Regions from separate parts of the Bradyrhizobium sp. USDA 3364 genome, predicted to be linked through region 2. Evidence: riboswitches for the same ligand, from Rfam matches in the RefSeq annotation. Region 2 holds a riboswitch; each other region holds the start of a gene.
The links. Region 2 has a riboswitch for glycine ahead of gcvT (glycine cleavage system aminomethyltransferase GcvT). Riboswitches for the same ligand answer to the same signal wherever they lie in the genome.
Positions count from the first base shown of each region.

Region 1: another riboswitch for glycine. It lies ahead of ACVILL_RS05235 (recombinase family protein); the one in region 2 lies ahead of gcvT (glycine cleavage system aminomethyltransferase GcvT).
Region 3: another riboswitch for glycine. It lies ahead of ACVILL_RS38615 (D-amino acid dehydrogenase); the one in region 2 lies ahead of gcvT (glycine cleavage system aminomethyltransferase GcvT).

Region 1 covers NZ_JBSRYG010000002.1:1,078,336-1,088,410, forward strand. Annotated here, with positions in the region: gene ACVILL_RS05235 (recombinase family protein) at 1-1,802, opposite strand, end outside; glycine riboswitch at 1,986-2,073, opposite strand; gene ACVILL_RS05240 (M24 family metallopeptidase) at 2,357-3,526, opposite strand; gene ACVILL_RS05245 (IS66 family transposase) at 4,249-4,641, opposite strand; gene ACVILL_RS05250 (IS3 family transposase) at 4,645-5,790, opposite strand; gene ACVILL_RS05255 (HAL/PAL/TAL family ammonia-lyase) at 6,285-7,961, opposite strand; gene ACVILL_RS05260 (hypothetical protein) at 9,489-9,734, opposite strand; gene ACVILL_RS05265 (acyl-CoA dehydrogenase family protein) at 10,033-10,075, opposite strand, start outside.
Region 2 covers NZ_JBSRYG010000002.1:8,338,467-8,348,541, reverse strand. Annotated here, with positions in the region: gene ACVILL_RS39500 (acyl-CoA thioesterase) at 1-315, opposite strand, end outside; gene gcvP (aminomethyl-transferring glycine dehydrogenase) at 494-3,367, opposite strand; gene gcvH (glycine cleavage system protein GcvH) at 3,391-3,756, opposite strand; gene gcvT (glycine cleavage system aminomethyltransferase GcvT) at 3,771-4,916, opposite strand; glycine riboswitch at 5,056-5,146, opposite strand; gene alaS (alanine--tRNA ligase) at 5,349-8,024, shown strand; gene ACVILL_RS39475 (cyclic nucleotide-gated ion channel) at 8,036-9,289, shown strand; gene ACVILL_RS39470 (DUF3455 domain-containing protein) at 9,347-9,847, opposite strand; gene ACVILL_RS39465 (NADP-dependent isocitrate dehydrogenase) at 9,885-10,075, opposite strand, start outside.
Region 3 covers NZ_JBSRYG010000002.1:8,163,851-8,173,925, forward strand. Annotated here, with positions in the region: gene ACVILL_RS38605 (ABC transporter substrate-binding protein) at 1-1,305, opposite strand, end outside; gene ACVILL_RS38610 (M20/M25/M40 family metallo-hydrolase) at 1,571-2,701, shown strand; glycine riboswitch at 2,793-2,899, shown strand; glycine riboswitch at 2,903-3,018, shown strand; gene ACVILL_RS38615 (D-amino acid dehydrogenase) at 3,089-4,450, shown strand; gene ACVILL_RS38620 (ABC transporter permease) at 4,610-5,551, shown strand; gene ACVILL_RS38625 (ABC transporter permease) at 5,555-6,442, shown strand; partial or broken gene ACVILL_RS38630 (ABC transporter ATP-binding protein) at 6,439-8,104, shown strand; gene ACVILL_RS38635 (M81 family metallopeptidase) at 8,325-9,845, shown strand; gene ACVILL_RS38640 (M20 aminoacylase family protein) at 9,852-10,075, shown strand, end outside.

The sequences.
Region 1 (10,075 bases), 7.3 Mb from region 2:
TTCGCGAGGCTGATCATTTTGCCGTCGGATGACGCGGGGTCATATTCCGGCAAGCCCAAGCGTTCGCGCATTTCCCGCACGCGAACAGTCGTCCAGGTCTCGCCGTCACCGGTCTTGCAGCGCATCCGATTGAGCGACACGGCGAGCTCTCGATCAGGCCAATGACCAGCGAGCTTACGAAGTGCGTCGACGGCAGTGGGCGCCATATCCCCCGGATATCGGCCCGTCTTAACGCGAGCAACACGAACCTCCGTGTGCGGGCCGCCGGTCCAGTGAATGAGCAGAACGGCCTCGTTGGTGTCCTCATCGAGATCGCAAACAATCTCTCGGACTACGATGTGAACCAGCCGCTGCTTGGTGCGTGTGTCCGTGGACGGTGCGTTCCACACCCGCGGCAGATCATACGCAAGTTGCAGAAGCAAGGCACGGTCGATCTTGGGACTTTCCGCCGATGCGGCGCGCAGCTCCTTGATCCGACCCTCAAGCTCGGCAACCCGCTCCAATGCGCCATTCCAGCGCGCCTCAAGTTCACGGGCAACGTGACGCTTCGCCGGATCCACAAGCTCGTACCGGCGTGCGGCAAGAGACGCTTCGTAGCGTGCGACCTCAAGCTCCCGTTCGACGGCGGCGATGATCTCATGTCTCGAGCGCTCAATCTGGTCGGACGCCAATATCGCTGCTTCAACAGCCCGATCGGAGACAGCCTCGAGGATTTGCAGCGCGACCGCACGATCGATCCGTACTCCGCCGATGCCGATGCATAAGCCTGCGCCGACATGGGCGTCATCGCCGCGGCATTGATAGCGATGGGCATTCCCCTTGGCCTGGCCATAGACCACACGCATCATCCGACCGCAACGTCCGCACCGCATCAAGCCGGTCAGAAGTGCGCATCCCCCGCGAGCCGATTTCCGCGAGCAGTTCTTCTTCATGTGCGCGTTTTCCAGCAGCAGCGCCTGATTGTCTTCATACTCCTGCCAACTGATATAGCCGGAATGATTGTCGCGCAGGAGAACATTCCATTCCTCCCGCGGCTTCTTGAACCCGCTGACCTTGCGGGCGCGACCGTCCACGATCCGTGTCTTCTGAGCGATTCGGCCAAACGCATAGGCGCCAGCATAGAGCGGATTGTGCAGGATCTGCATCACCGTGTGATAGGCCGGCGCTTTCCAGCTGAGCTTGTAGATTTGAACATTCCTCAGGACCATAGGCATTTTGATGTCGGCAGCGCGCAGCCAAAGAAAGACCTGCCGGGCGCTGCCGAGCTCGCGGAACTTCGTGAAGACGAGTCGAACCACTCCCGCCACATGTTCGTCGGGATCGATTTCGATCTTGCCGAGTTCACTCCAACAAAATCCGGATGGTAGCATGAAGCGGTACTCGCCGCGCTGGGCCTTGGAGTCTCGAGCGGCGATTCCACGTTGACGAAGCAGGCTCAGCTCATACTCCGACATCGTCCCCTTCAGTCCGAGAAGCAGGCGGTCGTTGACAAGCCGCGGATCATAGACGCCGTCGGGATCGATGACCAACGCGCCGGCGAGGGCGCATAGGTCGATCAAGTGATGCCAGTCGCGTCCATTGCGCGCCAGCCGCGATGCCTCGATGCAATAGACGGCACCGACATCGCCCGAGCACACCATCGCCACAAGCCGCTCAAATCCCGGCCGCTGAGTGCTGCCGGAACCTGAGCGGCCAAGATCGTCGTCAATGACCGTCACCGACTTAAATCCGGTGGTTTCAGCGACCTGCGCCAAGTCATATTGCCGCCGCTGGCTTTCGAGATTCCCCGTGACTTGGGACATTGTCGATTGGCGACGCTCGGCTACGCAACCCCGACCAGCTCCGCCGATCGTCCGTTGCTCCACCCGCGCCACTTGGCGTACAAAACTCCGAGACTCTAATTGCCGCTGAATGAAAAATTTAGGGGCAGGTCAGCTCGAAGGTTATCCCGTCGGCGGATGCGAGCGCATCTCTTTTCGGAGTTTTCGACTGACGTGGTCCTTTTGCCTGAGAGTTTCCTGGGACGGTTGCTCCTTCGGCACCGTTAAATCGATCTCTCCCAGCGTCAGATAATCAGTGTGACAGTTGCAAGAGGGCCGCCAGTCCTTTGGGCCGGCGGCCAGTCTAGGGAGGAAACGCCCATAGGGCAGCGATAGTGAAACAATCGCAAGTACCGCCAATCCCTTGGCGGATTTCAGAAAGAGCATTGAATAGGCTAGCGTTAGCAGCGGACCTACATCACTTTTCAAGTATCATTTCATCGGGAGGTTGAGCGGGAACGGCCCCGCACCGCATTGAAAGCGCTCTTTTTTTTGCGCTTACCGGGCAGCGAGTGCTCACCATTGCCACGGAGACGCTAAATTTTGATTTCGGGAAGGCGCTCGGGCGCAGGGATAGTCAAAAGCTCGCTATGCTCTATGCCTATTACTGCGACCTCTTCAGTCTGATAAACTCCGCCTTCTAGATAATACTTCGGCTCAACGTGGATGATCATCCCCTCGCGAAGAACCTCTTCAGAGCTTGGCGAGATTGAGGGAGGCTCGGTAATGCTGTAACCAGAACCGTGCCCGACACGAGAAAAGAAGGCCGTAAACGGACCCGGCAAGCCCAAAGAAGAGTTGCGCGCGATTTCTTCGAAGACGCTGTATGCTTCTCCTGTCGTCATACCGGCGCGAAATGCAGTAATAGTTTTCTGCGTAATATTTCGGACTTCGTGATAACGAGCCTGTTCCTCTGCGGTTACCTTTCCGGCTTTAGCTATCCGGTTAACATCAGAGATGCTCCCTCCTACAAGACATCCCATATCCGTCCAGATAAAGTCGTCTGCGGCTAGTGCCCGCTCCGTCGGCGGCAAGGGGGAAGGGAAGCTCCCTCTGCCAAACTTCACGGAAAGCATTGGGACCGCGCTGGCCCCTTTCTCAATCGCCCTAATGGTCAGATGCCGAGCAAACTCGATCTCCGTGACTCCAAGACGCAGTTCTTGGAAGCACTCAAGCATTGAGGAAGTCGCCACTTCCAGAGCAACCTTCTTTTGACGGATTTCGGTCGGGGATTTAACAACGCGGATTTGCCAGATATCCTCGGCGCCCTCGACCAGGTCCAGCGCGGCGAAGTTACTTCTACATTTATGGAGCAAGTTCAGCGAGCCCAACCCGCTGCTTTCAAAGCCATAATCCAGGGCGAGTCGGCGCGCGTTGCAGGCTCGCAATTGGTCAACAATCGCCTCGATAAACGCTAGAACGAATCCCGAATAGGCGACGTGCTCGATGCGGGAAGGCATCTCTTCAGTAAGTTGGATTGCCGGCGCCTCGGCGGCCGAGGATATAATGATAGCACCACTTCTAGAGCTTGGAACAAGAAGCGCGAGCGGACGAGCCTTTGATATCCACGTTATCGATTTGTATCCGGAGAAGTACTCAAAGTTGGCTTGGTCGGTAATCAAGAATGCGTCGATTGATCGCTCGGCCATTACGCGCTTAAGGCTCTTGAGCCTTGTCTCATACTCCGCCGCTTTGATCTTCAGCATCTCTCTAACACCTCATTCTAAGACCTTAGGAATATACTTTGTATATTTTATTTTGCTATTCGTCAAGTTTTGAGTCCAGAGGCTTGATGGCTCGCCATGTAGGCAATGGTCGTCGGAATATGATCCCACATCAACCGACGGCAAAATAATTAGCCTTACGAAGGCTGCCGCACACTTGGAATTTGCGTCGGATCAACAAAGAGCCTGGTCCTGAAGGGAGCCTCGCCGGCAACGGGCATCAATGGCTCGCAATGGTTGGTTCCTGTCGGCGCGCTGAGTCAGGAAACAGTATGCATAGCGATGCAACGAACGCCGGGACAGCTTCGGTTGAAGGCTTTGGAACGATTGCCGTCTTAAGGGCGGCGGCGCGACCGACAAGGCATTTGCATCGACTGCATTGCTCACTCGGCGGATCCGAGGCGAGTAAGTCGTGTAGGCAGCAGCGCGGATTGTAGCGCGTGCTTGATGACGAGTCCACGTTCAGCCCACCTCCTAAGGTCGTCTCGCAGGCGTCGAAGCACGCAGCCGCTTCCCGTTTCGTCAGCATCTGCAATCTTACAGTCGCTCATAGCGCGAGCGCAGGCCGTAGTACTAGACGGATTGCGCTACCCCTTTGAGGCCGAGAAGCGGGCATCGTTGCGGCCACGTAGGTCGCGAGCTCCCTGTACACGCGATCCCGTCCATCCCGCTTTCTGAGTAAGAACGAGCAGCTGACAAAGTTACTAAATTGTCGCATCAGCGACATGGACTTGTTCTTGGCTTGCTGCCCCCTGTAAGGGGCTGCACCGTTGATGGCAATTTGTTCTGATCCTGAAGGCGAGCAGCTGATGACCCTTGGTTCGCCGGGAAACGATACGCTGCAACACATCGCACAAGCAGGCCTGCGGATCGAAAACATAGAGTTTTGCCATGTTCCCCATTGACGCTAGGATCGCCCGGCTTTCAGCGCCGCCCTCGCTGCCGCTAGACGATGAGTTGCGCCTTCCCATCGCGATCGGGCGCATTGAACGCTCGACCGTGTTGGAGTAAATCTCGACGCGGCCGTCGAGGAGAAACAGCGTAAACCCGTCCCAGTGATTGAGCGCATGTTGACCGCCTCTGACCTGCCCCTGAATTTTTCATTCAGCGGCAATTAGAGTCTCGGAGTTTTGTACGCCAAGTGGCGCGGGTGGAGCAACGGACGATCGGCGGAGCTGGTCGGGGTTGCGCAGCCGAGCGTCCGTTGCGGTGAGGTGGGCGGCGTAGGCCGCGGGGGTCAGGTATTTCAGCGACGAGTGGGGACGCTGGAGATTGTAGTCGGCGACCCAATTGGTGATCTTGGCGCGGGCGTCGTCGAGATCGAAGAACAGAATCTCGTTGAGTAGCTCATCGCGCATCCGGCCGTTGAAGCTCTCGACGAAGCCGTTCTGCATGGGCTTTCCCGGTGCGATGAAGTGCCAATCGATGGCTGCGTCCTTGCACCAAGCCAGCACGGCGTTGCAGGTGAACTCGGTGCCATGGTCGGACACGATCATTCCTGGCTTGCGGCGTCGCTCGACGATTGCCGTGAGTTCGCGGGCCACGCGCCGCCCCGAGATCGACGTGTAAGGAATGGCGCCCAGGCATTCCTTGGTGACGTCGTCGACGACGTTGAGGATGCGGAAGCGTCGACCATTGACGAACTGGTCGTGGACGAAGTCCAGCGACCAGCGGACATTGGGCTTGGCCTCGACCAGGATCGGGGCCCGGGTCCCAACCGCCTTGCGGCGAGCCCGCCGCTTGCGGACGGTGAGCCCTTCCTCGCGATAAAGCCGGTAGATCCGGTTGATCCCCGATGGCTCGCCCTCCCGCCGCAGCAGGACGAACAGGCGGCGATAGCCGAAACGCCGCCGCTCGTTGGCGAGATCGCGCAATCGGCCACGCAGAACTGCCTCCGGCGGGCGGCTGGAGCGATAGCGGATCATCTCCGATCCGCACCCACGATCGAGCAGGCCCGCCGTTCCGACAGGCTCATGACGGCCTGCAAATGCGCGACAGCAGCGCGCTTGGCGGCGGGCCCTACCATTTTTTGAAAGGAGCTCGCGAAGTGCGGCTGCATCGAGCATCTGCTCGGCCAGAAGCTTCTTCAGCTTCCCGTTCTCCTCCTCCAGGGCCCTCAACCGCTTCGCCTCGGAAACGTCCATGCCGCCGAATTTGGCTTTCCAATTGTAGATCGTCGCCTCGGAGATCCCGTGCTTGCGAGCCAGATCGGCCGTCTTCGCCCCGGCCTCATGCTCCTTCAGCACCGCAATAATCTGCTCTTCCGTGAACCGTGCTCGCTTCATCTGTCCGTCCTTCTTCGGGCCGGACTCTAACTCCTTCTGGAGGAAATATTCAGTGGCAGGTCACGACGAACATGCGTTAATGCAAGGCGAGATTCTGGAAAGCAAACATGTCCTAGTCTTGGGCGATTCCAAAGAGACTCCATGTGTTCGTGAGCGGAATCGCCCAGAGAGACCAACCTCAATCTGAGCTCAATGCCGCAATCAGGGTATGGCGGCATCGCCGCGCAAGCCCCATCGCAGTCCCCCTCAACACTACTTAACGGAACTGCAAACAATCATTCAACCATCTATGAGCCACAGCCTATTGCCCAAACAGTGCCGACGCGGAGTCAGCGAATATGAGCTTTCGAAACGGCGGTCACCGCCTGCACCTCGCGGTATGGCGTGACGTCAATCGTACCAACGGATATCAACGGCCAAGGCCCAGTGCTATTGGTCATCACCGTGACACTCTCTCAGATTTCACCACTTCTCCCGCCCCCCTGCGCGTCCCGCGGCGGCTCACATTGAGGAAGCGGCAACAAGCCCTCCACAATCGCGAAGGATATGGCGGCAATATCTCGGTCCATCGCCCGATCTTCGACCAATGGCGCGCTGATCTTCCTCACCGCTTCATACAAGTGGCTCAAGGCAGAGGGCAGTTCAGATCCATTGGATCGCAGGTCAACGGCCTGACAGGCCGCCAAAAGCGTCATCGCGACGACGTCTCTCAATTTAAGCTCCATCTCCGCTGCGCCAAGCGCTGCGTGCAGTCCCAGGCTGACGATGTCCTGATTGAACTGTTCGGTTGGCAAGGTATGAACGCTTGCTGGAGCACTTTCACGCCGTAGATGCGCGACGAGAGAGGTATGCGACATTTGCACTCCCTTAAAGCCTTGATATAGGCCGAGCCGGGGACTCAACGAATTCGGGAGACCTCGCGAAAAGCGGCTGTCCATCAAAAGGGCCATGATGGCATGCATATGATTTCCGACTGTTGCAATATCAATCTTGAGCGCGTCCATTATGCGGGAAACATGCTGCCCCATAAAATTTCCGCCGTGAAGGACATCCCCAGTCTCCGGATCTATCAATGGGTTGTCGTTCACTGAACTCGCCTCACGCTCGATCACCATCCGTGCCTCACCCAGCGATTCCGGAACAATGCCAAGTATTTGTGGCGCGCACCGGATTGAATATATCTCTTGGACGCCTTCCGCGAGCTGGACGATCCCGGTGGCTTCATTCGACCTATGAACACCTGAAGAAGTATACGATGACCTACACGCCAACATCTCGCGAAGCGCCGCAGCGACGGCAATTTGACCTGGATGCCCTTTCGCAGCGTGAATACGAGCATCGTAGTGTTCTCTCGAGGCATGCAATGCATCTACTGCCAGGGCTAGCGCGCCGAGCGCAGCTCGAAACGTCATCCATACTCGCTGCACCGTTAGAGCGCCGATGCCTGTCATCGCTCGAGTACCATTGACGAGAGCCAGCCCCTCCTTCGCTTGCAATTCAACCGGTGTTATGCCAGCGCGAGATAATGCTTCACTGGCGCTCATCTCTTGTCCGGCAAAGCAGACGCGACCGCACCCGCAAAGCGCGCTCGCGATGTAACTTGATGGAATCAAGTCCCCGCTCGCGCCAACAGAACCATGTCGCGGCACAGTTGGAACGACGCCTAGATTAATGTGCTCAAGAAGACTCCTCACGATTTCAGGACGCACGGCAGACCAGCCGCGAACCAAAGCTAACAGAGTCAGAAATTGGGCTGCTCGCACGTGTTCCTCTGCAAGGCAATCGCCGGTTCCCGCTGATAGGAACTTGAGGAGATTGCTTTGATGGAGCGCCAGTAGATCGTCAGAGATTACGAGATTGCTGTTGCCGCCGAAACCCGTATTGATGCCGTAGATAACCTTTCCTGAGGTCAGTAGATTTTCGAGCTGGGCCCGCCCCTTCTGCACTAGCTCCAACACGGCGGGTGCCAGGTCAACCTTGCGACGATGTACGGCAACGTCGTGAATGTCATTAAGGTTGACATCTGCATTAAGCTTTACGACGAAAGGTGTTTCCCGTCGACGCGCGGCATCCACCGATTCGATTACCATAAACTCGTTATTCCCGCTGGCAGGTTTAGCGCGCACGTTCATTTGTAGCAACTCCATTTCATTTGTAGCAACTCGATTAGTGACGCGAATCCAGATATAATATGTTGTCGCAATTCGCCGCTCGCCCCGGAGCTGGCGGCTCTTGCACTCTGGCGCGCATCTAATCGAGCAAAATCGTACGGAGGATATGACGACGGGGCTAGCCTAGGCGACCTCCTAATCCCGGTAGTTGGCCCGACGCGTACCTTGCAGTATTTTCGCTGGGTCGCTGCTTGCTTGGGACCACGACCGCTAGGCTGATCGCACGACGTAGCAGACTTCCGCCGCAGTTTCGCCGCCGTGTCCTTGGCTATAACATTCTTCGGTCTCTTGCTCTCGATCGGCAGCAATATCTGAGTCACTTCTCAGTCGGCATCGACGCCCGCTCCTTGTCGACTTTCGTGCGCAATGCGGCCATCACGTCGACCACATCGCTCACGCTGGGGCGCTCCTTCTTCGCGATGGGGTAGTCGACTCCTTCTTGTTCATCCGATCGATCAGCGCCGGTTCGTGGTGATCGTCAAAATTCTTTTGGTTCGAAGTACGCGGCCTTGTGATCGACGATGTGTTTGGTCAGATGGAGTACTTATTGCTCCGCTCCACGTACCGTCGAAACATTCCTTCTCGTCGCGCACTTCGTGCTCTCGGCGTAGTGCGTTTTGACTAGCCCAACTTCACCTGCTAAGTCGCGTCTTGCTTTATATAGTCCGTTGACGACCGGCGGGAAGACGGAGTGCCTTTAGCACAGGCGCGGCAGCCATGCGTGTCGAGGCGTTGTCGCGCAAGACGGTCAGATCGGCGGTAGCGTGTTTAGTTTGACGAGAGGTCTGTCGATCGGGGATTCGGAGAAGAAGGCCATCCGCAAGTTCGGCGAATGCGATCTCAGTGCGCTCTGACGGCGTCGCCTTGTAACCGGCGCTTAGTTCCGGCCCTCCTCCAGGTAGGGAAGGTCTGATCATGAAAGCTGCGAGCGCCTAGGAGACATTGCCACAACGCTGCCCCTCAACGATCACACATAACGTCCATGCCAGTCCAGCTGCGGTAGTGAGCAACTAGCTTGATCGGAGCACTTCGTCGCTCATCGCAATTACCGCAGGATAGAAACATCGCTTGCGATTTAAGCGTGCCGTACGGTGATCAAGGCTAACGACGCCGGAGAGCGCTTCATCGACGCTTGTCTGCCAGTATTGGACCAGTACCAAGGCAACCTACTTGTGACGAACGGTTCAGCGAAGCGCACATTCTGGCCGGACATGTGCGATCGACACAAGATCGTGCCGCAGCCGCTGAAGGCCTAGTGTGCTTGCGCTGCATGACGCAACTAGTTAAGCTATCAACGCGAAACTTCAGAAGCGATCGACATCACCAAGAGCATTATCAGTGGACGGGATAAGGCGGGTCGTCTCAGATCGCACACCGTTTGCGTAACGTTCTCGCCGCGGCCCCGGTCTTCCGGCCGCGCAGAACGCGGAGCAATCGGAATTAGAGAAGTACAACCAAGCGTTCGACGGCGAGAACGACGGCCTTCTGCTATTGGACGTGAGCGCGGTCGCGCAGCTCGCTCGCAGCGAAGGTGTGCAGTTCGATCGGATCGGTGAGGCTCAGATCAAGATTATCGAGCTCATGATTGCGTAGCTTTCGAATAGACCCAATCACGCGCGACGTGTTGGAGAACAGGTGCGCGCCGGAACGGTGACGACCGACCAAAAGGCGCCCCTGCCTGATCTGAACGCAGCGCCAGTTCACCGGAATGGCGAGTTCCTGTGCGCTAAGCAAGTCGGATGAATGCCGCCATCGCGTACGTTGCTCGCGTACGCGACCCTGGTCTGGGCTGCGAGGTCGCCGACGCCCAGATGTTCCCTTGGTCGTCCACCGGCTCGACCGACGGTAGGAACATGGTGCCAGGAGCAATGCCAGGTGCCGCCCGCTGCGGTCACCTCGATCTCAATGAGGCGTCCGGCCTGAGCAGGCTTTTACCGGGACCGTATTGACCACCGGCTTATATCCGGCGAACAACTCTCGCCGCACGGCCGCCGCTTCCGCATAACTCTCAATGCCCTCGGGGCGCATGTACTCAACGATCCTGACCACATCGCCACATCCAAGGTCGCCGTCGC
Region 2 (10,075 bases):
GTCGTCGGAGCCCTTGGCGAAGATCGCGAGCGCGAGATTGATCGAGGAACGGCCGATCTTGGCGACCCGCACGCAGACCTCGATGTCCTCGTCGAACCGGATCGGCGCCTTGTACTCGACCACCGACTTCACGGTGTGGAAGTCGATGCCGGTCCGCGCCACCTCGCCGAGATAGTCGTAGCCGAGCGCGCGGAAATATTCTGTGATCGCGGTGTCGAAATAGGTCAGGTAGTGGGCGTTGAACACCACGGCCTGCGCATCGACCTCGGAATAGCGGACCCGAAACGGGAAATGAAACCAGAATTCCTCGCGCATGAATCCTCCTGCCGCGGGCCGGACCAGTCCGTCATTCCGGGGCGCGACGAAGTCGCGAGCCCGGAATCCAGAGGTCGTGGATCGAGATTCCGGGTTTTCGCTTCGCGAGCCCCGGAATGACACCGAGTGAATCAGGCGTCAGAGACGCAACCCCCACGTAGCTGCAACACTGGCGCCTTTATTCCGCGGCCTCCGCGTAATCCTCGACCGGCGGGCACGAGCACACCAGGTTGCGGTCGCCATAGACATTGTCGACGCGGCCGACCGGGCTCCAGTATTTGTCAGACCGCGACACGCCCGCGGGGAAGCAGCCCTCGGCGCGGGTGTAGGCCCGGTCCCACACATCGTCGGCGATGTCGTGCACGGTGTGCGGGGCGTGGCGCAGCGGCGAGACCTCGACCTTCCAGCGGCCCTTCTCGATGTCAGCGATCTCGTTGCGGATCGCGATCATGGCGTCGCAGAAGCGGTCGATCTCGAACTTCGATTCCGATTCCGTCGGCTCGATCATCAGCGTGCCGGCCACCGGGAAGCTCATGGTCGGCGCATGGAAGCCGTAGTCGATCAGCCGCTTGGCGATGTCGTCCACCGTGACGCCGCTGGTCGTCTTCAGCGCCCGCGGGTCGATGATGCACTCATGCGCGACGCGGCCGCGCTCGTTGCGGTACAGCACCGGAAAGTGCGGCTGCAGCCGCGCGGCAATGTAGTTGGCGTTGAGGATCGCAACCTCGGTGGCGCGCGTCAGGCCTTCGCCGCCCATCATCAGGATGTAGATGTAGGAGATGGTCAGGATCGACGCCGAGCCGAACGGCGCGGCCGACACCGGGCCGATCGCATGCGCCGTCGCGCCGTCGGTCGCGGGATGGCCCGGCAGATAGGGCGCGAGGTGCGCCTTGACGCCGATCGGGCCCATACCGGGGCCGCCGCCGCCATGCGGGATGCAGAACGTCTTGTGCAGGTTGAGGTGGCTGACATCGGCGCCGTAATCGCCGGGCCGCGAGAGCCCGACCTGCGCGTTCATGTTGGCGCCGTCGAGATAGACCTGTCCGCCATGCGCATGCACGATGTCGCAGATCTCGCTGATATGCTCCTCGAACACGCCGTGGGTCGACGGATAGGTGATCATCACGGCGGCGAGATTGGCCGAGTGCTTCTCCGCCTTGGCGCGAAGATCATTGACGTCGACGTCGCCGCGCGCGTCGCACGCGACAACCACGACGTCCATGCCGACCATCGCGGCCGAGGCCGGGTTGGTGCCATGCGCGGAGGAGGGGATGAGGCACATCTTGCGGTGTGGTTCACCGCGCGCGAGATGGTAACCCCGGATCGCAAGCAGTCCGGCATATTCGCCCTGCGCGCCGGAGTTCGGTTGCAGCGAAACCGCGTCATAGCCGGTGATGTCGCACAGCCACTGCTCCAGCCGCTTGAACAGCGCGTGATAGCCCTTGGCCTGATCGGACGGCGCGAACGGATGCAGATTGCCGAACGCCGGCCAGGTCAGCGGGATCATCTCGGTAGTGGCGTTGAGCTTCATCGTACAGGAGCCGAGCGGGATCATCGCGCGGTCGAGCGCGAGGTCGCGATCGTTGAGCTTGCGCATGTAGCGCAAGAGTTCGGTCTCAGAACGATGCGTGTTGAACACCGGATGGGTGAGGAAGGCGCTGGTGCGCCGCAGCTCCTTCGGCAGCGCCTCGCGTGCGGCCGCCTCGATCTCGGCATAGCTGAGCTTGCCGCCGAACACGCGCCACACAGCTTCCACAGTCTCCGGCGTCGTGGTCTCGTCGAGCGCGATGCCGAGCGTGGTTGTGCCGATGCGCAGATTGATCCGCTCCGTCTGCGCGCGGGAGAGGATCTCGATCTGCTTCGCGCCGGCCTCGACCGTCACGGTATCGAAGAAGGCCTCGCTGGTCGGCGCGAAGCCGAGCTTGCGCAGGCCTGCGGCGAGCACGGTGGCGCGGCGATGCACGCTGCGCGCGATGTGGGTGAGGCCCTCGGGTCCGTGATAGACCGCATACATCGAGGCGATCACCGCGAGCAGCACCTGCGCGGTGCAGATGTTGGAGGTCGCCTTCTCGCGGCGGATATGCTGCTCGCGGGTCTGCAGCGCGAGGCGATAGGCCGGCGCGCCGCGTGAATCCACCGAGAGGCCGACGATGCGGCCGGGCAGCGAGCGCTTCAGCGTGTCGCGCACCGCCATGTAGGCGGCGTGCGGTCCGCCGTAACCCATCGGCACGCCGAGCCGCTGCGCCGAGCCGACCGCGATGTCGGCGCCGAGCTCGCCAGGCGAGGCAAGCAGCGTCAGCGACAGCAGGTCTGCGGCCACGATCGCAAGCGCCCCCTTGGCGCGCAGCGATGCGATCGCCGGACGGAGGTCGCGCACCGCGCCCGACGTTCCGGGATACTGCAGCAGCGCGCCGAGCACGTCGGCGTTGTCGAGCTCGGTCAGGGGATCGCCGACCAGCAGCGCCCAGCCCAAGGGGGCTGCGCGCGTGCGCATCACCGCCAGCGTCTGCGGATGTACCTCCTTGTCGACGAAGAACACCTTGGCCTTCACCTGCGAGTGGCGCTCGGCGAGCGCCATCGCTTCGGCCGCCGCGGTCGCCTCGTCGAGCAGCGAGGCGTTGGCGACGTCGAGCCCGGTGAGGTCGCAGATCATGGTCTGGAAGTTGAACAGGGCTTCGAGTCGGCCCTGGCTGATCTCCGGCTGATACGGCGTGTACGCCGTGTACCAGGCCGGGTTCTCCAGGATGTTGCGCTGGATTACCGCGGGCAGGATGGTGCCGGAATAGCCTTGGCCGATCAGCGACGTGAACACCTGGTTCTGCGCAGCGAGCTCGCCCATATGCGCGAGCGCCTCGGTCTCGCTCAGCGCGCGGCCGAGATCGAGCGGCGCCTTCTGGCGGATCGACGCCGGCAGCGTCTCGTTCATCAGCGCCTGCAGGCTCGCGGCGCCGACCGTCTCCAGCATCGCGTTGACGTCGCGCGGTGACGGTCCGACATGTCGGCGGACGAAATCGGTGGCGGCTTCGTTGATCGGCTTGAAGGGCGCGTTCATCGGTTGATCCTCGGGATAATCCTTTAGGCGGTGTGCGCGGCGTAAGCGGCCTCGTCCATCAGGCCGCCGAGCTCGCCCTTGTCGGCAATCTTCAGCTTGAAGAACCAGGCCTTGCCGCCGGCATCCGAATTGACCAAAGCGGGCTCGGCGGCGAGCGCCTCGTTGACCTCGACCACCTCGCCGGTGATCGGCGCATAGACGTCGGAGGCGGCCTTGACGGATTCGACGACGGCGGCGGCCTCGGCCTTCTTCAGGCTGCGGCCGACCTTGGGCAGTTCGACGAACACGACGTCGCCGAGCTGCGATTGTGCGTAGTCGGTGATCCCGATCGTGGCGACGTCGCCCTCGATGCGGAGCCATTCGTGGTCGGACGTATACAGCGTCGTCATGGAGATCCTCGCGTTTAGCGTTTGTAGGTATTGGGGACGAAGGGCGTGGCGGCGACTTTCAGCGGCAGCCGCTGGCCGCGCACCTCGGCGAAAACGGTGGTGTCGAGAGCGGAAAGGGACGTGGGCAGGTAGCCCATCGCAACCGGTGCATTGAGGCTCGGGCCGAAGCCGCCCGAGGTCACGGTGCCGATCTGTTCGGTCGAGGTCGGATCGGCAAACAGGCCGGCACCTTCGCGCACCGGCGCACGGCCCTCCGGCCTGAGACCGACGCGGCGACGCGAGGCGCCCTGCGCGAATTGGGTGAGGATCTTGTCGGCGCCCGGGAAGCCGCCGGCGCGGGCGCCGCCGCTACGGCGGACCTTCTGCACCGACCATTCCAGCGCGCCCTCGACCGGCGTCGTCGTGGTGTCGATGTCGTGGCCGTAAAGACAAAGCCCGGCTTCGAGCCGCAGGCTGTCGCGCGCGCCAAGCCCGATCGGCAGCACATCAGGATCGTCGAGCAGCGCGGTGACCAGCGCTTCCGCCTTGTCGGCAGGCACCGAAATCTCAAAGCCGTCCTCGCCAGTATAGCCGGAGCGCGAGACGAAGCAGTCGATATCGGCGACACGGCGCGGGCCGGCGTCCATGAATTTCATCGAACCGACATCTGCACAAAGTTTCGCCAGTGCCGCTTCGGCTTTCGGGCCCTGCAGCGCGATCAGCGCGCGGTCGGCCAGCGACACGATCTCGCAGGCATCCGAGAGATTCGCGCGCAGATGCGCCTCGTCCTCGGCCTTGCAGGCGGCGTTGACCACCAGGAACAGGTGGTCGCCGAAATTCGCCACCATCAGGTCGTCGAGCAGGCCGCCGTCATTGTTGGTGAATTGCGCGTAGCGCTGCCGTCCCGGCGCGATGCCGACAATGTCCTGCGGCACAAGCCCTTCCAGCGCGAGCGCGGCGTCGGCGACCTTGCCGGATCTGGCCTTCAGCACGAGCTGTCCCATGTGGGACACGTCGAACAGGCCGGCTGCCTTGCGGGTGTGCAGATGCTCCTTCAGCACGCCGGCGGTGTATTGCACCGGCATGTCGTAGCCGGCGAACGGCACCATCTTGGCTCCGCGTGCCAGATGCAGCGCGTGCAGCGGGGTCTGTTTCAGCTGGGAGTTTTCGTGCGCAAGCATCACAAGGCCCTCGCGGTTCCCGCGGGGACCTATTTCCCCTTGAGAAACCTGCAGAAAGCCCCATCTGTCGCTGTGCCTGAGAGTATTATCCCGTCGGCGGACGCATCGGGGAAGACCCCAGCGCCTCTTTCCAGATGTCAGACGTCACGCGGTCCTTTTGCCTGAGAGTTTCCGGGGCGGTTGCTCCTTCGGCGCCGGCGGTAAGGCCGGTCTCTCCCGACGTGACGGGGTATACGTAGGTAGAAAACACGGCGCCACCAAGACTGTCAACGCAGCTGCAGCGACTATCCCACGGGGCTTTGTGCTGCCGCGGCAAGCCCATGATCCGGCTGCACAGTTTCTGGACACCGCAGCTGGCAATGTCTAAAAGCGTTCGGCCGGAAAATGACGCCTTTTTGCGGCTGGCCGGCCCCTTTTTCCGATTGGATGAACATGAGCAGCGTCAACGACATCAGGTCGACATTTCTGAACTTCTTCAAGGAGAACGGCCACGAGATCGTGGCCTCGTCGCCGCTGGTTCCGCGCAACGACCCGACCCTGATGTTCACCAATGCCGGCATGGTGCAGTTCAAGAACGTCTTCACCGGCGTCGAGAAGCGCGGCTATCAGCGCGCCACGACGTCGCAGAAATGCGTGCGCGCCGGCGGCAAGCATAACGACCTCGACAATGTCGGCTACACCGCGCGCCATCTCACCTTCTTCGAGATGCTCGGCAACTTCTCGTTCGGCGACTACTTCAAGGAGCGCGCGATCGAGCTCGCCTGGAATCTGATCACCAAGGATTTCGGGCTCAAGAAGGACAAGCTGCTCGTCACCGTCTACCACACCGACGACGAGGCGGCCGGCTACTGGAAGAAGATCGCGGGCTTCTCGGACGACCGCATCATCCGCATCGCGACCTCGGATAATTTCTGGGCGATGGGCGATACCGGCCCGTGCGGACCATGTTCCGAGATCTTCATCGACCGCGGCGAGCACATCTGGGGCGGACCTCCGGGCACCCCGGAAGAGGACGGCGATCGCTTCCTCGAATTCTGGAACCTGGTGTTCATGCAGTACGAGCAGGTGACGAAGGAGGAGCGCGTGGCGCTGCCGCGTCCCTCGATCGACACCGGCATGGGCCTGGAGCGCATGGCCTGCATCCTGCAGGGCGTCGAGAGCGTGTTCGAGACCGATCTGTTCCGCAACCTGATCGATGCCGCCGCGTCGACCCTCGGGCACGGTCCGAACGAGCAGAACGTTGGATCGTACCGGGTCATCGCGGACCATCTGCGCTCGTCGGCGTTCCTGATCACCGACGGCGTGCTGCCGTCGAACGAGGGCCGCGGCTATGTGCTGCGCCGGATCATGCGCCGTGCGATGCGCCATGCGCAGCTGCTGGGTGCAAGCGAGCCGCTGATGCATCGCCTGGTCTGGGCGCTGGTCCGCGAGATGGGCCAGGCCTATCCGGACCTGGTGCGCGCGGAGAAGCTGATCGAGGAGACGCTGCGGCTGGAGGAGGCGCGCTTCCGCAAGACGCTGGCGCGCGGTCTTTCGATTCTGGATGAGAAGAGCGCCGGCCTCAAGAAGGGCGACATGTTCGACGGCGACACCGCCTTCACGCTGTACGACACCTACGGCTTCCCGCTGGACCTGACGCAGGACGCGCTGAAGTCGCGCGGCATCAGCGTCGACCAGGCTTCGTTCACCGACGCGATGGAGCGGCAGCGCGTCAAGGCGCGCGCCTCCTGGGCGGGCTCCGGCGAGGCGGCGAGCGAGGCGATCTGGTTCCCGCTGCGCGAGAAGCTCGGCGCGACCGAATTCCTCGGCTACGAGACCGAAAGCGCGGAAGGCGCGGTGACGGCGCTGATCAAGGATGGCGCCGAAGTCGAGAGCCTGAAGGCCGGCGAGAGCGGCGCGATCGTGCTGAACCAGACCCCGTTCTACGGCGAGTCCGGGGGCCAGGTCGGCGACATCGGTGTCCTCACCGGCGAGGGCGTCAAGTTCCGCGTCACCGACACGCAGAAGAAGGCCGGCGATCTGTTCGTGCATCTAGGCCAAGTGGAGCAGGGTACGCTGAGTGTCGGCACGGCGCTGCAGCTCGAGGTCGACCACACCAGGCGTTCGTCGATCCGCGCTAACCATTCGGCGACGCATCTGTTGCACGAGGCGCTGCGCCAGGTGCTCGGCGATCACATTGCCCAGCGCGGCTCGCTGGTCACGCCTGACCGGCTGCGCTTCGACTTCGTGCATCCGAAGCAGATCACGCCGGAAGAGCTCGCTCGGATCGAGGACATCGCCAACGATGTCGTGCTGGAAAATGACGAGGTCACCACCCGCATCATGGGCGTCGACGATGCCCGGGAGGCCGGCGCCCGCGCGCTGTTCGGCGAGAAGTACGGCGACGAGGTCCGCGTCGTGTCGATGGGCAGGGGCGTCCGCGATCACGGCCAGAACGCGCTCGGCTGGTCGGTCGAGCTCTGCGGCGGCACCCATGTGCGCCGCACCGGCGACATCGGCATGATCTCGGTGACCAGCGAGGGCGCGGTGGCGTCCGGCGTGCGCCGCATCGAGGCGCTGACCGGGCATCACGCGCGCAAGCACGCCAACGACACCATCGCACTGGCCAAGACCGCGGCGCTGGAGCTGCGCACCACGATCGACGACGTGCCGGCGCGCATCGCCGCCCTGATGGAGGAGCGCAAGAAGCTCGAGCGCGACCTGTCTGACGCCCGCAAGAAGCTCGCGATGGGCGGCGGCGGTGCGTCGAACGGCGCAGCCTCAGCCGTTCGCGAAGTCGGCAACGTCAAGCTGCTCGCGCGCGCGGTCGAGGGCGTCGAGACCAAGGATCTGAAGAGCCTCGTCGACGACGGCAAGAAGCAGATCGGCTCCGGCGTGGTCGCGATCGTCGGGGTCACCGAGGACGGCAAGGCCGGCATTGTGGTCGGCGTCACCGCCGATCTGACCTCACGCTTCAATGCGGTCGAGCTGGTGCGCAGGGGCTCCGAGGTGCTCGGCGGCAAGGGCGGCGGCGGCCGGCCCGACATGGCGCAGGCCGGCGGGCCCGACGGCGCCAAGGCGGACGCCGCGCTGTCCGCAATTGAACAAGCAATGGCCGGCGCCGCCTGACGGAGAGGCTGATCGTGGCGACGGCTCCGCTCAAGCCCACGATCAGCGATCCCGGGCTGCGCGACCGTCTCTACGAGCTGCTCGAGCGCGATGATCTGCCGCATTCGGGCGGCTCGCGGTTTGCCGGGATCATCGTCGCGATCATCGCCGTCGACGTGCTGGCGGCGATCTTCGCCTCAGTACCCGAGATCGACGCGCAGTTCGGATGGCTGCTGACCACGGTCGAAATCGCGGCGGTCGTCGCCTTCGCGCTGGAATATGCCGCGCGGCTCTGGAGCGTGGTCGGCCACTCCTTGCGCGACATGACGCCGTTGCAGGCGCGGCTCGAATACGCCTTTTCCGCGCTCGGCGTGATCGACCTGCTCGCCTTTCTGCCGTCAGCGATCGTGCTTTCGATCGGCGACAAGACCGCGCTGGTGCTGTTCGGCATGCTGCCGTTCCTGAAGCTGGTGCGCTACTCGACCGCGATGCGCTCGCTGCTCGCAGCCCTGCATGCCGAGCGGCGTACGCTGTTCGGCTGCGTGGTGATCCTGACCGGCGCGGTCCTGCTGTTCGCCGCGCTGCTCTATGCCATCGAGCACAAGGTGCAGCCGGACAAGTTCGGCACCATGCCGCAGGCGATGTGGTGGGCGATCGTGACGCTCGGCACCGTCGGTTACGGCGACGTCGTCCCTGTAACGCCGCTCGGGCGGATCGTCACTGTGGTTGCGATCGTGGTCGGCTTCGCGATGATCGCGCTGCCGGTCGCGATCATCTCGACCGCATTCGCCGACGAGGTGCGGCGCCGCGACTTCGTCGTGACCTGGGGCATGCTGGCGCGGGTGCCGCTGTTCTCGCATCTAAACGCTGCCGATATCGCCGACATCATGCGCCTGTTGCGGTCGCAGACCATCGAGGCCGGCGAGGTCTTGGTGCGGCGCGGTGATGCGGCGTCATCGATGTATTTCATTACCGCGGGCGAGGTCGAGATCGACCTGCCGAGCCAGCGCGTCCGGCTCGCCGACGGCACGTTCTTCGGCGAGATCGCGCTGCTGCGGCGGACCAATCGCTCCGGCACGGTGACGGCGACGCGGAAGACCAAGCTGCTGGTGCTCGATGCCCAGGACTTCCATGCCCTGATCGAGCGCATGCCGGCGCTCGCCGCGCATGTCCGGGAGACGGCGGAGGGGCGGCTTGCCGATCCGCTCACGGCCGGCGGCGACCTTGCCGCCGGCGAGATCACCCAGGGGCCGCCGGGCGAGACCGACGGCGGTATCCGCGACTAGTCTTGAGGTGCTTTCATCACGCGAACCGGTACCCGCTTCGCTCGGAAACGCCTTGGCCTAGTCGCGGCGCAGGAACACGTAATCCGCCGAGTACGCCGCGCTCTTCAACGCACCGGCCTTGTCGCAGGCGCCGCTGAGCTCGCCGCCCGAGGTGTTGATCCGCTGCACGGTGGCGACGCCGGACAGCTGGCCGTTGCCGCGATGGGAGATCACCTCCAGCTTGAGCCAGGGAATGTCGGCCGCGGTGGTGCCGGGTGCGCTGCCGGCGGTGCGGGCGGTCACGGCGCTGCCGTCGACATGCTCCCAGTTCGGACCGGCATAGTGCCGGCCGACGGTGCGGCCATCGGCGATCAGGGTGGCGACCGGTTCGCGGAACGACCAGGCGAGCTTGCCGTCGGTGACCGGCTTGCACTCATAGACCTGGGCGCCCTCTGCATGGACGGTCAGAACAGGGGACTCGCCGGGCGCCGTGACGGCGTCGGGCAGGGGACCGGCAGCTGACGCCGCCGACCCCGTGAGCAAGAACGATGCGAGCGCAATGCCTCTGACAAGGGCCATGGTCACGCTCGCACCTGTCATTCCAAGATGGCAGCCGTCAGGCCGCTATCGCCTTCACGAGGTTGTCGGACACCTTGTCGAGGAATCCGGTGGTCGAGAGCCAGCGCTGATCGGCGCCGACCAGGAGCGCGAGGTCCTTGGTCATGTAGCCGTCCTCGACGGTCGCGACGCAGACCTTCTCCAGGGTGGAGGCGAACTTCGCCAGTTCCGGGTTGTTGTCGAGCTTGG
Region 3 (10,075 bases), 170 kb from region 2:
GGCCGCAACCCAGTTGGTGAAGAACATGTTCCAGCCGCCTTCCTTCGGCGACTTCTGGCTGGCGCGGTGGGTCACCACGGTCTGCCAGTCGGTGGCCTGCAGGTCGACCTTGAAGCCGGCCTCGCGCAACTGCTGCGCAGCCACAACCGGCTGGGCCTTCAGGGTTGTCACATCGCCCGGCGCCATGATCACGACGGGGGTGCCGTCATAGCCGGACGCGGCGAGCGCCTTCTTGGCTTCGGCCATGCCGTTCCCCTTCACCAGCGTTTCGGCGCCGACGTCGGTCTCCAGCGGCGTTCCGCACACAAAGAACGCACCGCAAATCTTCTGGTACTTGGCATTGCCGACCAGCGCGTCGAGCACGTCCTTCTGGTTCATCGCCATGAACGCAGCCCGGCGCACCTTCGGATTGTCGAACGGCGGATAGAGGAAGTTCATGCGACCGAGGGTCTGGAAGCCGAACTTGTTGAGGACGTCGATCTTGAGATCCGGATTGGCCTCGAGCACCGGAAGCATGTCGAACGGAAGGTTCTCCATGAAGTCGATGTCGCCGGACTGCAGCGCGTTCACCGCGGTCTGCGCGTCGGCCATCGTGACCCACTCGACGCGATCGACCTTGACGACCTTGCCGCCCGCGGTCCAGCTCGCCGGCTCCTTGCGCGGCACATAGTCCTTGTTCTTCTCATAAACTGCCTTCACACCCGGCTGGAATTCCGCCTGGACGAATTTGAACGGCCCGGAGCCGATCTGTTCCGGGATCGGCTTGTCCGGCGGCGTCTCGGCAAGACGCTTCGGCATCATGAACGGCACGCGCGACGACGGCTTGCCGATCGATTCCAGCACGAGGCCGTAAGGCTCCTTCAGCTTCATCGTGATGGTCTTGGCGTCGGTCGCCTCCAGGCTCGCGACGAAGTCCATCAGCTTCTGGCCCATGCCGTCGACCTTGCCCCAGCGCTGCAGCGAGGCGACGCAGTCTTCCGCGGTGACCGGCGTCCCGTCGTGCCACTTCAGGCCGTCGCGCAGCGTGAACGTATAGGTCAGCTTGTCGTCGGAGACCTTCCAGTCCGCCATCTGCGGCTGGATCTTGAAGTTGGCATCCGTCGCCAGCAGCGTGTCATAGATCATGTAGCCATGATCGCGGGTGATGTAGGCCGTGGTCATGATCGGATCGATGACGCGCAGATCCGAATGCATCACCGCGGTGATGGTCTTGCCCGCGGCCATCGCCGGCGGCGCAAAAGACAGCGCAAACGCCGTTAACGCGGCCGCTAGCGTGCGGCGCTTCCAACGCGAGATAGGGAACATGCAATCTCTCCTGACGTGTAACTGGTCAAAGCCGGCTTATTCGTTATGCATGCCGTTCGTTATTTAGGCGAACTAACATGCTGTATGGCTTGTGAAATCGAGACTTGCACCAAGCGCAAAGCGCGTCAATCGGTTTCGGGCTGCATCGCACGTACACAAACGAATGAGGCGCCGCGCCAGATTTTGGCTTTACAAAATCGTCGACTGAGATTTTCGTGAGCACCGCCCGAAGCCGGCGCGGTCAGAACAACAAGAGAGAAAAACGATGAACCCAGCCAATCTCCCCTTTGATTCCGAAGCGATGCTGCAGGGTCTGCGCAGCTGGGTGGAATGCGAGAGCCCGACATGGGACGCGGCCGCGGTCGAGCGCATGCTCGATCTCGCCGCGCGCGAGATGGCGATCATGGGTGCGACGATCGAACGCATCGCCGGCCGCCAGGGTTTCGCAGGCTGCGTCCGCGCCCGCTTTCCGCATCCGAAGCAGGGCCAGCCCGGCATTTTGATCGCCGGCCACCTCGACACCGTGCATCCGGTCGGCACCATCGAGAAACTGAAGTGGCGGCGCGAAGGCAACAAGTGCTTCGGGCCCGGCATCTTCGACATGAAGGGCGGCAACTATCTGTCGATCGAGGCGATCCGGCAGTTGGCGCGCGCCGCCTTCACGACGCCGCTGCCGATCACCGTGCTGTTCACGCCCGATGAAGAGGTCGGCACGCCGTCGACCCGCGACATCATCGAGGCGGAAGCCGCGCGCAACAAATACGTGCTGGTGCCGGAGCCCGGCCGGCCGAACAACGGTGTCGTCACCGGCCGCTATGCGATCGCGCGCTTCAATCTGGAAGCCACCGGCAAGCCGAGCCATGCCGGCGCAACGCTGTCGTCAGGCCGCTCCGCGATCCGCGAAATGGCGCGGCAAATCATTGCCATTGACGGCATGACCACCGAGGACTGCACCTTCTCGGTCGGCATCGTGCATGGCGGCCAATGGGTCAATTGCGTCGCCACGACGTGCACCGGCGAAGCCCTCAGCATGGCCAAGCGCCAGGCCGATCTCGACCGCGGCGTCGAGCGCATGCTGGCGCTATCGGGCACCGCCAACGACGTGACATTCAAGGTGACGCGCGGCGTCACGCGCCCGGTGTGGGAGCCGGATGCCGGCACCATGGCGCTGTATGAAAAGGCAAAAGGCCTCGCGGCGGCGATGGGCCTCGATCTGCCGCATGGCAGCGCCGGCGGCGGATCGGACGGCAACTTCACCGGCGCGATGGGCATCCCCACACTCGACGGCCTCGGCGTTCGCGGCGCCGATGCGCATACGCTCAACGAGCATATCGAGGTCGACAGCCTCGCCGAGCGCGGCCGCCTGATGGCGGCGTTGCTCGCGACGCTGGATTGACATCGATTGCGCTGCACAACACGTTGGCACTGCCGGATCGAAATTTAGCCTTGTCCAATTTTGAGGCTTCGCCTACGGTCCGGCCGTCCAACGCGACGATGCGGGAGAGATCGGAGCGACAACATTCGTGTTGTCGGCTTCGGCGCCGACGGAGCAACCGCCCCGGAAACTCTCAGGCAAAAGGACCGTATCGTCAGGACGATCTGGAGAGAGACGAGCATGGCCGCACATCAAGGGCCGTGACGTCCACCGAAGGGGATAGTTCGCTTCCGGGCGTAGGCCCGATGCGGATCAAGCTCTCAGGTACCGTGACAGATGGGGCGTCGAAACGGCCGGTTTTCACCGGCGCTTCGGCGACTCTAACAACACGGGAGCCTGAAGACCATTATGCCTCACATTGCGATCATTGGCGCCGGCATCACCGGCGTGACGACGGCCTATGCCCTGCTCGAACGCGGCTACCGCGTGACTGTCCTCGACAGGCATCGCTACGCCGCAATGGAAACCTCGTTCGCCAATGGCGGACAGCTTTCCGCCAGCAACGCGGAAGTCTGGAACAGCGCCGCGACCATTCTCAAGGGACTGCGCTGGATGCTCCGCAGCGACGCGCCGCTGCTGATGAATCCGAAGCCGAGCTGGCACAAATATTCCTGGATCGGCGAGTTCGTCGGTGGCATCGCGCGCTACCGCGCCAACACCATCGAGACCACGAAACTCGCAATCGAAGCGCGCAAGCATCTGTTCTCGATCGCACAGCGCGAGAATATCGCCTTCGATCTCGAACGCCGCGGCATCCTGCACGTCTATCACGACAAGGCGGGCTTCGACGCCGGCCTGCGCGTCAACACGCTGCTGCAACAGGGCGGGCTCGACCGCCGGCCGGTCACGCCGGACGAAATCCGCACGATCGAACCCGCGCTGCAGACGACCTGCTATGGCGGCTTCTTCACGCCGTCGGACGCGACCGGCGATATCCACAAGTTCACGCGCGGCCTCGCCGACGCCTGCGTCCGCCGCGGCGCGGCCTTCGTCCACGAGGCTGACGTCGATACGATCGCGCGCGGCGATGACGGCTTCCGCATCGGCTGGACCGAAGCTGCTTCGCACGATGCCGGCGTCGCGACGCGGCACGAGTTGCAGGCGGACGGCATCGTGATTTGCGCCGGCGTGGCGAGCCGCCACTTCGCCGCCCTGCTCAACGATCGCGTCAACGTCTATCCGGTGAAGGGCTATTCGATCACGGTGCAGCTCGATGCACCGCAAAGCCGGGATGCCGCGCCGACCGTCAGCCTGCTCGACGAAGCCGCGAAGATCGTGACCAGCCGGCTCGGCGCCGACCGCTTCCGCGTCGCAGGCACCGCCGAGTTCAACGGCTTCAACCGCGATATCAGGGCCGACCGCATCCAGCCGCTGGTGGACTGGGTGCGGCATCATTTCCCCGGCATCGATACGTCGAAAGTGGTGCCCTGGGCAGGCCTGCGCCCGATGATGCCGAACATGATGCCGGTGGTTCGCGCCGGAGGGACTCCGGGCGTGTTCTACAACACCGGCCACGGCCATCTCGGCTGGACGCTGTCGGCCGCGACGGCGCAGATGGTCGCAGGGGCGATCGACGACTGGCGCGACCTCGATGCGCCGTCGATGGCGCCGACACTTGGTGTTGGGCTCGACCGCGTGCCCGCGAAATCTCGCAAAGCTGAAAGCAATCCACCTTCCAGTGGACTGCTTCGAACGTCATTGGAGGAATAATCGCACCATCAGGACTGATTAGCTGCACCGCAAAAACCGCAGCACCGATGGCATGGGACTTGCTGAAGTTCTACCGTGTGTCCGCTACCATCTGTGCTACGGTCCGGTGTGCAACGGTCCCGCTGGGGACTTCATCGGCCACAACCCAACGGATCCAATTTGCTCGGATATCTGCTTCGCCGCATCCTCGCCGCCATTCCCGTGATGGGCGTGGTGGCCCTGTTCGTATTCCTGTTGCTGCGGCTGACGCCGGGCGACCCCGCCGCGATTCTCGCCGGTGACAATGCGACGCCCGAACAGCTCGAACGCATCAGGACCTCGCTTGGTCTCAACGAGCCGATCTACATCCAGTTCTACACCTGGGTCGCCAAGCTGCTGCACGGCGACCTCGGCGTCTCCCTGATCTCGAACAAGCCGATCCTCGAGATGATCGGCCCGCGCCTCGAGCCGTCGATTTCGGTCGCGCTGGCCACCATCATCCTCTCGATCCTGGTTGCGGTGCCGCTCGGCGTGATCGCGGCGTGGAAGCACGGTACCTGGATCGACCGCTTCGTTATGGGTCTTTCGGTGCTCGGCTTCTCGGTACCGGTATTCGTGATCGGCTATGTGCTGATCCAGATCTTTGCGATCGACCTGCGCTGGGTCCCTGTGCAGGGCTTCAAGAGCATCTCGGCCGGATTCGGCCCGTTCTTCGAACGCATCATCCTGCCGACCTGCACCCTCTCCTTCATCTATGTCGCGCTGATCGCCCGCATGACGCGCGCCTCGATGCTCGACGTGCTGGGTGAGGATTACGTGCGTACCGCGCGCGCGAAGGGCATCGGCGAGACCGGCGTGCTGCTGCGCCATGCGCTGCGCAACGCCGCGGTTCCGGTCATCACCGTGATCGGTTCCGGTTTCGCGTTGCTGATCTCCGGCGTCGTCGTCACCGAGAGCGTATTCAACCTGCCCGGCATCGGCCGCCTCACCGTCGATGCGGTGCTGGCGCGCGATTATCCGGTGATCCAGGCGATGATCCTTTTGACGTCGGGCATCTATGTCGGCGTCAATCTGTTGATCGACGTTGCTTACACCCTGCTCGATCCTCGTATCCGGTACTAAGCGATGGCGATCGATACCCTCCCCGAATCCTCCATCCCCGTCACCCGGCCGTTCCGCGTCAAGTTCGGCTTCCTGACCTCGACGCCGATCATCGCGGTTGCGACGATCTGCCTCGCCCTCATCATCCTGATGGCGATCTTCGCGCCGCTGCTCGCGCCACACGATCCGTTGCTGCTGACGCCGGCGCAGCGGCTGAAACCGTCGAGCACGCAGTACCTGCTTGGCACCGACGCCTATGGACGCGACCTGTTGTCGCGCATCATCTACGGCGCGCGGATCTCGCTGGTGATCGGGCTCGGCGCCGCCGTCTGCTCGATCGCCATCGGTCTCCTGATCGGCCTCGTCGCCGGCTTCTTCCGCTGGGTCGATGCGGTGTTGATGCGCGTGATGGACGGGTTGATGGCGATCCCCGCCATCCTGCTCGCGATCGCCGTGGTGTCGCTGTCGGGCGCCAGCATCTGGACCGTGATGGTCGCGATCACCATCCCCGAGATCCCGCGCGTGGCGCGGCTGGTGCGCTCGGTGGTGCTGACGGCGCGCGAGGAACCGTATGTCGAGGCCGCGATCTCGCTCGGCACCAGCCTGCCGAAGATCATGTGGCGGCATTTGATGCCGAACACGATCGCACCGCTGATCGTGCAAGGAACCTACGTCTGCGCCTCCGCGATCCTGACCGAGGCGATCCTGTCGTTCCTCGGCGCCGGCATCTCGCCGGAAACGCCGACCTGGGGCAACATCATGGCCGAGGGCCGCGCCTACTTCCAGGTCAAGCCGTCGCTGATCTTCTGGCCGGGGCTGCTGCTCTCGATCGCCATTCTCAGCGTCAATCTGATCGGCGACGCCGCGCGCGACGCGCTCGATCCCCGCATGAAGCAGCGTGAGGGCAAGTGACCGCAACCAACTCTTCCAACGTCGTCCTCGACATCAACAATCTCGTCGTCGGCCTCGGCCGCAAGACCGATGCGCATCGCATCATCGACGACCTGTCGCTGCAGGTGCGCGAGAGCGAAACGCTGTGCCTGGTCGGCGAGAGCGGCTCCGGCAAATCGGTGACCTCGCTCACTGTGATGGGGCTGCAGCAGAAGGGCACGCTGGTGCCGTCGGGCGGCAGCGTCAAGCTGGTCGGCGAGGAACTGCTCACCGCCAGCGACCGGCGGCTGCGCCAGCTCCGCGCGACGCGGATGGCGATGATCTTCCAGGAACCGATGACCGCGCTCAATCCGGTGGTGCCGGTCGGCCGCCAGATCGACGAGGTGCTGCGCGCCCATACCGATCTCGACGCCCGTGCGCGGCGCCGGAAGATCCTGGCGATGATGGAGCATGTGCGGCTGCCGGACGTGGAGCGCATCTTCTCCTCCTACCCGCACCGCCTCTCCGGCGGACAGCGGCAGCGCATCATGATCGCGATGGCGCTGGTGCTGGAACCGAAGCTGCTGATCGCGGACGAGCCGACCACGGCGCTCGACGTCACCACCCAGAAGCAGATCCTCACCCTGATCCGCGACCTGCAGCGCGACCACGGCACCGCTGTTCTCTTCATCACCCACGACATGGGCGTGGTGGCCGAGATCGCCGACCGCGTCGCGGTGATGCGGCATGGGCCGGCTGGTCGAAGCCGGCCCGCTGCAGGACGTGCTGCGCACTCCCAAGATGGACTACACCCGCAACCTCTTGTCCTCGGTGCCGAGCCTGGTGCCGCGCGCGCCGCGTCCGGAGACGACCGAGCCGGTGGTGCTCGAAGCCAACGAGCTCAGCAAGGTCTACCGGGAGCGATCGCTGTACGGCAAAGCCCGCGAGGTCGCCGCCGCCAGCAACGTCACGCTCACGCTGCGCAAGGGCCGCACGCTCGGCATCGTCGGCGAGAGCGGTTCCGGCAAATCGACGGTGGCGCGCTGCATCGTCCGCCTGATCGATCCGACCTCGGGTGGCGTGCGGCTCGCCGGCCGCGAGATCTCGGATTTGTCGCGGCGGCTGTTGCAGCCGCACCGCCAGAAGATCCAGATCATCTTCCAGGACCCCTACCGCTCGCTCAATCCGCGCGTCACCGTCGGCGAGAGCATCGCGGAAGGTCCGATCAACTACGGCATGCCGCGCAAGGAAGCGCTGGCGCGGGCCCGCGAGCTGCTCGAGCTCGTCCATTTGCCGCCCGACGCGATCTCGCGCTATCCGCACCAGTTCTCCGGCGGCCAGCGCCAGCGCATCGCGATCGCGCGCGCGCTGGCGCTCGATCCCGACGTGCTGGTCGCGGACGAGGCCGTGTCCGCGCTCGACGTCTCCGTGCAGGCGCAAGTTCTGGATCTGCTCGACGAAATCCAGCGGCGGCTCGGCATCGCGCTGTTGTTCATCACGCATGATTTGCGCGTCGCCGCACAGATCTGCGACGACGTCGCCGTGATGCAGCATGGCCGCGTCGTGGAACAGGGACCGGCCGCCGAGGTGCTGACCAATCCGCAGCAGGCCTATACCCGCGCGCTGCTCGATGCGGCACCCGGCCGCGGCTGGGACTTCGCCAACTTCCGCCCCGTTTCGGAAGGCATTGGGGCGACGGCCTAGGTCTTTTGCCTTAAGCCTTTACGCCCACAGGGCATGCAAATCCGCTGGTGCTCCCCGGCTTGCGCTTGGCGCGACGACACGCTTAACGTCGCGCGCTAGAGCATGGCCCGGACGGTGGACAACGGTCTCCCCGAAAGATCACGCACAACCAACGACAGCGATCGCGGTGCGAACCGTTCCAATCGCATCATGATCGAAGAAACGTATCGAGACCAACTTGATGACCCGCATTGCCGTTGGCGGCTTCCTGCACGAGACCAACACCTTCGCACCGACGAAGGCAACGTATGACGATTTCGTGCATGGCGGCGGCTGGCCGTCGATGACGCATGGCGCCGACGTGCTCAAGGTCATGCGCAAGATCAATGTCGGCCTCGCCGGCTTCGTCGAGGCGGCGGAGGCCAATGGCTGGGAGCTGGTGCCGACGATCTTCGCGGCGGCGAGCCCGTCGGCGCATGTCAGCAAGGATGCGTTCGAGCGGATCGTGACGGAAATGGTCGACGGCATCAGTGCTGCCGGGCCGATCGATGCCGTCTATCTCGACCTGCACGGCGCCATGGTCACCGAGCATCACGACGATGGCGAAGGCGAAACGCTGGCGCGCGTGCGCACGGCGATCGGCAACGACCTGCCGCTGGTGGCGAGCCTCGATCTGCATGCGAACGTCTCGCCCAAGATGATCGAACACGCCGATGCGCTGATCGCCTACCGCACCTATCCGCATGTCGACATGGCCGACACCGGCCGCGCCTGCGCCAGGCATCTGGCGCTGATGCTGAAAACAAAACAGCGGTTCGCCAAGGCGTTCCGGCAATTGCCGTTCCTGATCCCGATCAGCTGGCAGTGCACCAACGACCAGCCGACCAAGGGCATCTACCAGAAGCTTGCCGCGCTCGAGAGCGACGCCGTGCCGACGCTGTCGTTCGCACCGGGCTTCCCGGCGGCCGATTTCAGGGATTGCGGGCCGAGCGTGTTCGCCTACGGACGGACCCAGGCGGATGCGGATGAAGCTGTCGACAAGATCGTGGCCCTGGTCGAGAGCCATGAGGACGATTTCGACGGCCGCATCTATTCGCCCGACGAAGGCGTGCAACTCGCGATGGAGTTGGCGAAGTCGGCCAGCAAGCCGATCATCATCGCCGACACCCAGGACAATCCCGGCGCCGGCGGCGATTCCGACACCACAGGCATGCTGCGCGCGCTGGTGCGCAACAAGGCCAGCGCCGCGACCGGCGTGATCTACGACCCGCAATCGGCCAGCGCCGCGCACACCGCCGGGATCGGGGCATCAGTCACGCTCGAGCTCGGCGGCAAGTCCGGCATTCCCGGCGATGCGCCCTACCGGGAGACCTTCGTCGTCGAACAGCTCTCGGACGGCAAGTTCGTGGCGCCCGGCCCCTATTTCGGCGGCCGCGACATGGATATGGGCCCCTCGGCCTGCCTGCGGGTCGGCGATGTCCGCGTCGTCGTCGGCTCCTACAAGGCCCAGCTTGCCGACCAGTCGATGTACCGCTATGTCGGCATCGAGCCGACCGCGCAGAAGATCCTGGTCAACAAGAGCTCGGTGCATTTCCGCGCCGATTTCGAGCCGATTGCGGAGAAACTGCTGATTTGCGCCGCCCCGGGCGCGATGCCGGCCGATACCGCCACGCTGCCGTGGAAACATTTGCGTCCCGGCATTCGTATCAAGCCTAACGGCCCCACTTTCACACCCACCTCCCCATCACGCACAACCGGATAGAGAGCCATGCCGACCATTGAGCGCATCGACAGTTTTGCCGACGAACTCACCGCCATCAGACGGGATCTGCATGCGCATCCCGAAATCGGCTTCGAGGAGGTCCGCACCTCCGGCATCGTCGCCGAGAAGCTCTCGAGCTGGGGCATCGAGGTGCATCGCGGCCTCGGCGGCACCGGCGTGGTCGGCGTGCTCAAGGGCAAGGGCAGCAGCACCAAGAAGATCGGCCTGCG